One region of the Sphaerisporangium sp. B11E5 genome, then DNA from elsewhere that is predicted to be linked to it. Evidence: predicted binding sites of a transcription regulator. Region 1 holds the regulator's gene; the other holds the start of a gene.

Evidence for each region. The regulator LexA, encoded in region 1, represses DNA repair genes until DNA is damaged. The targets are predictions, from matches to a motif close to TCGAACANNTGTTCGA.
Region 2: ABGB17_RS22965 (DUF6504 family protein) is a predicted target of LexA. The motif match lies at 1,429-1,444, and genes of this name have one in related genera.

What each region holds. Positions count from the first base shown of each region.
Region 1 is NZ_JBDPMD010000049.1:25,773-28,239, reverse strand. It holds gene leuS (leucine--tRNA ligase) at 1-928, shown strand, start outside; gene lexA (transcriptional repressor LexA) at 1,002-1,712, opposite strand; gene nrdR (transcriptional regulator NrdR) at 2,286-2,467, shown strand, end outside.
Region 2 is NZ_JBDPMD010000027.1:4,076-6,542, reverse strand. It holds gene dnaE (DNA polymerase III subunit alpha) at 1-1,098, opposite strand, end outside; gene ABGB17_RS22965 (DUF6504 family protein) at 1,098-1,364, opposite strand; gene ABGB17_RS22960 (ABC transporter substrate-binding protein) at 1,655-2,467, shown strand, end outside.

The sequences.
Region 1 (2,467 bases):
CTACTGCTCGCCCCAGTCGGAGGACGCGCCGTTCGACGTCGAGCAGGTGCGCCGCTGGGGGCCGATCGACCAGTACGTCGGCGGGGTGGAGCACGCGGTGCTGCACCTGCTGTACTCGCGGTTCTTCACCAAGGTGCTGCACGACATGGGCATGGTGGACTTCCCCGAGCCCTTCCTGCGCCTGCTGAACCAGGGGCAGGTCATCAACCAGGGCAAGGCGATGTCCAAGTCGCTGGGCAACGGCGTCGACCTGGGCGAGCAGATCGACAACTTCGGTGTGGACGCCGTGCGGCTGACCATGGTGTTCGCCGGCCCGCCCGAGGACGACATCGACTGGGCGGACGTCTCGGCCGCGGCGTCGCAGAAGTTCCTGAGCCGGGCGTTCCGCGTGATGGCCGAGGCCGGCGCCGCGTCCGCGCCCGGGGCCGACTTCTCGACGGGCGACGCCGAGCTGCGCAAGGTCACCCACCGCACCATCGACGAGGTGACCCGCCTGGTCGAGGCGCACAAGTTCAACGTGGCGGTCGCCCGCACCATGGAGCTGACCACCGCCGCGCGCCGCGCCATCGACACCGGCCCCGGTGCCGCCGACCCGGCGGTCCGCGAGGCCGCCGAGACCCTGGCGGTGCTGCTGTCCCTGGTCGCCCCGTACTGCGCCGAGGGGGGCTGGGAGCGCCTGGGCCACGGCCCGACCGTCGCGCACGCCGGCTGGCCGACGGCCGACCCTGCCCTGCTGGTGCAGGAGTCCGTCACCTGCGTCGTGCAGGTCGCCGGCAAGGTCCGCGACCGCCTGGAGGTCTCTCCGGACATCTCCGGCGCCGCGCTGGAGGAGCTGGCCCTGGCCTCGGAGAAGGTGCGGACGTACCTGGACGGCGCCCCCCGCAAGGTGATCGTGCGGGCGCCGAAGCTGGTGAACATCGTCCCCTGACGCGGTGCGAAGACACCCGAAGAGCCGGGTCAGCGATCGCTGACCCGGCACCTGGCGGCCGGACGGGACGGGGTCAGAGCTTGCGCAGGACGGCGGTGACCTTGCCGAGGATGGTGGCCTCGTCGCCGGGGATGGGGTCGTAGACGGGGTTCTGCGGCACCAGCCAGACGTGGCCGTCCTTGCGCTTGAAGGTCTTCACGGTGGCCTCGCCGTCGATCATGGCGGCGACGATGTCGCCGTTGTCGGCGACCGGCTGCTGGCGCACCACGACCCAGTCGCCGTCCGCGATGGCGGCCTCGATCATGGAGTCGCCGGCGACCTGGAGCAGGAACAGCGTGCCCTCGCCCACGAGCTGCTTGGGCAGCGCGAAGACGTCCTCGACGCGCTCCTCGGCCAGGATGGGGCCACCGGCGGCGATGCGGCCGACCAGCGGGACGAACGCCGCGGTGGGCCTGCTGACCAGCGACTCCTCCTCGCCGTCCACAGGGTCCACCCAGAGGGCGGGCTCACCGGGCAGGCGGACCTCCAGGGCACGCGGCCGGTGGGGGTCGCGGCGGAGGTATCCCTTGCGCTGGAGCGCGGTGAGCTGGTGGGACACGCTGGAGGTGCTGGTCAGCTGGACGGCCTCGCCGATCTCGCGCATGGACGGCGGATAGCCCCGCTGCTGCACCGAGTCGCGGATCACCTCAAGGATCTTGCGCTGCCTCGGGGTGAGCCCGAGCTCGTCACGCCTTCGCACCGCCAGATCACTGGCGACCGCGCCGGTCTCGCCCTGCTCGCTCATGAACTCCTCCTCACCGGGCGCCGGTGAGGCGCTCGGTCCGTGGCGCCCGCCCAGCCCGGCCGCCGGTGTGCCTGCCATGCCTGCATGCCGCCCACACGGCGACAATAGCTCCGTTCAAGATCGTCATCAAACACATGTTCGAGAATCATGCCCCTGAGCGGGCATTATCGTGTCCGCCATCGTACGGGAGTTCGATCGCTCTCGTGTTCGACTTCTGCGATCTTATGCCTGGCGGGTGTCGAAGTCGATCACACGCGGCGCCCCTCCGTAAGGTTCTGCACCGGTGCGGAGCGGCTTCCGGCGGCGTACGGGTGGTGCCTTGTGGGGCAAGGGGTGCCACTGGGGCACAGTGGTGCGACACGCCGCTCCTGATGCCGTTGTCGCTGATGGGCGGGGTGGTCCGGGCGTAGGGGTCGCTTCGACTTGCGTTCATGCTGCGGCACTCCTACGGTTGGACCACAACATCTAGTAGTTACACCGATGTGGTTCACCATAGGTTGTGTTTCCGTCGGCGCACCGGGTAGTCACCGGAATGTGCGCCGGCCTGTTCCGCGTGGGCGGGGGAGGTGGCACGTGCACTGTCCGTTCTGTCGTCATCCGGACACCCGGGTCATCGACAGCCGTTCCACCGAGGACGGCGCGGCGATCCGCCGCCGGCGCACCTGCCCCGAGTGCGGACGCCGGTTCACCACGCAGGAGACGGTGCTGCTGATGGTCAGCAAGCGCAGCGGGGTGACCGAGGCGTTCTCCCGGGA
Region 2 (2,467 bases), on a different contig from region 1:
CTCGCCGATGCGCAGCAGGTGGGTGACGAGACTGCCGGCGCCGGAGCCGCGGATGGCGCAGCGCACCCCCATCTCGCGGATCATGTCGGTGATGCCGGCGACGACGATGAAGTACCCCGACAGCCGCTTGCGCTCGATGACGGCCAGCTCGTCCTCCAGGCGCCGGCGGGCCTCGCTGGAGCGTTCCATGCCGCGGTGGAGCAGGCCCTCCTCGCAGCGGCGGCGCAACAGCGGCACGGGATCGCCGTCCACCTCGGGAAGGTGCAGCCGCTGCGGGTCGCCGACCAGCGCGAGGACCTCCAGCGGGTCGAGCACGCAACGCTCGGCGACCCGGCGGGTGGCGGCGAGCAGTTCCCCTCCGGCGTCGCCGCAGAGGCGCGACGCCATCAGCGCCATCTCCCTGCCGTCCTTGAGGTAGGCGTGCGCGGCGGAGTGCTCCAGATGGCGGGGGTGCAGCGGCACGAGCTTGCGCGCCGCGTCCAGCACGTCGCCCACCCGGTAGTCGCCGGGGTCCAGGTGGCGCACCGCGTTGGTCAGCACGGCCGGCACGCCGGCCACCTTGGCCAGGGCCAGCATGCGGCGCGCGACCCCCATGTCCCGCTGCCCGTAGTGGTCGACCACCTCCACCACGACGCCGGGGACGGCGGCCCGCCACGCCGCGAGCAGGTCGCGGGCCCGCTGGTCGTGGCGCACGGCGACCGCCTGCCCGGTGTCGGACCTCGGCCCGAGCAGCACCACCAGCCCGGCGGCGTGCCGGGCGATCATGGCACGGGTCACGTACGGCTCGCCGCGCTCCCCCGCCTGGTGGGCCTCGGTGGTGAGGCGGCACAGGTGTGCCCAGCCGTCCGACCGGGCGAGCACGGTGACCCGGCAGGCGTCGTCGCCGGGGCGGTCCAGCGCGAAGTCGACGCCCACTATGGGGGCGACGCCCGCCGCGGCGCACGCCTGGACGTGCTTGACCGTGCCGTACATGCCGTCGCGGTCGGTCAGCGCGAGCACGTCCATGCCGCGCTCGGCCGCGCGGGCCACCAGGGCGTCGGGGAACGCCGAGCCGTACCGCAGCGAGTACGCGGAGGCGACGTGCAGGTGGGCGAACATCAGTCCCACGCCCTCAGCAGCAGCCAGCCTTCGCTCGCGGTGTCGTAGCGCAGCTCGTAGGTGCCGGCCTGGCCGCCGGGGCTGGCCTCGACCCGCCAGAAACGCCGCTCGCCCGGGTCGCTCTCGGCGATCTTCCACCATTCGCGGGAGGTCACCCAGTGGTCGAGCACGCGGCGCACGACGTACAGCCGATCCCGCCAGACGAAGCGGGCAGGCTCATCCTCCCGCGTCCACACCTCGATGGGATCGCCGTAGATTCTGCTCAAGGCGGATCTTCTCCCTGGGTCCTTGGAACTGTGGAGCACCCGGGGGAAGACGGGCGGTGCTGGTTCGAACATACGTTCCCAGCGGCCATACGGCAAATCCATACGAGCCGGGCGTGTCGCGCGACGTGCCTGGTGATCGTGTGGACTTGACCGTGACGATCACATCATTGTTCGTTCACACCACTACACCCGGACGCAGCGGACAAGTCACTGTTTATTGTCCGAGACGGCGTAGCTTCCCCTCACACCTCTGATAGCGGGAGCTAAACGTGCATTCTTCTCGTACGCGTATGGCCGGCCTGGCGGCCGTCCTTACCGTCGCCGCTTCTCTTGGCGCCGCCTGTGGCGCCGCGCCGACCGCCGGCTCCGGCGGTGACTCCGCCGCGAGCGCGGGCAGGACCGCCACCTCGGCGGCCGACTTCGGCGGCATGGACAAACTGGTCGAAGCGGCCAAGAAGGAGGGGCAGCTCAACGTCATCGCCCTTCCGCCGAACTGGGCCAACTATGGCGAAATCATCTCGGCGTTCTCCACGAAATATGGCATCAAGGTCAACAGTGAGAACCCCGACGGGTCCAGCCAGGACGAGATCAACGCCGTCAAGACCCGCAAGGGCCAGGACCGCGCCCCCGACGTCCTCGACCTGGGGACCGCCTTCGCGCTGAGCGGCGCCGCCGAGGGCCTGTTCGCGCCGTACAAGGTGCAGAGCTGGGACAAGATCCCCGAGGGCCAGAAGGACGCGAACGGCGCCTGGTACAACGACTACGGCGGCTACATCTCCATCGGCTGCGACGCCAAGAAGGTGGAGAACTGCCCGCAGACGTTCGCCGACCTGCTCAAGCCCGAGTACAAGGGCAAGGTCGCGCTGAACGGCAACCCGACCAAGGCGGGGGCCGCGTTCGCGGGCGTGTACGCCGCGTCGCTCGCCAACGGCGGCTCGTTCGACGACATCCAGCCCGGCATCGACTTCTTCAAGAAGCTCAAGGACGCGGGCAACTTCAACCCCGTCGAGTCGACCCCGGCCACCGTGCAGAGCGGCGAGACCCCGATCAGCATCGACTGGGACTACCTCAACGCCGGTTACACCGAGGAGTTCGTCAGCAAG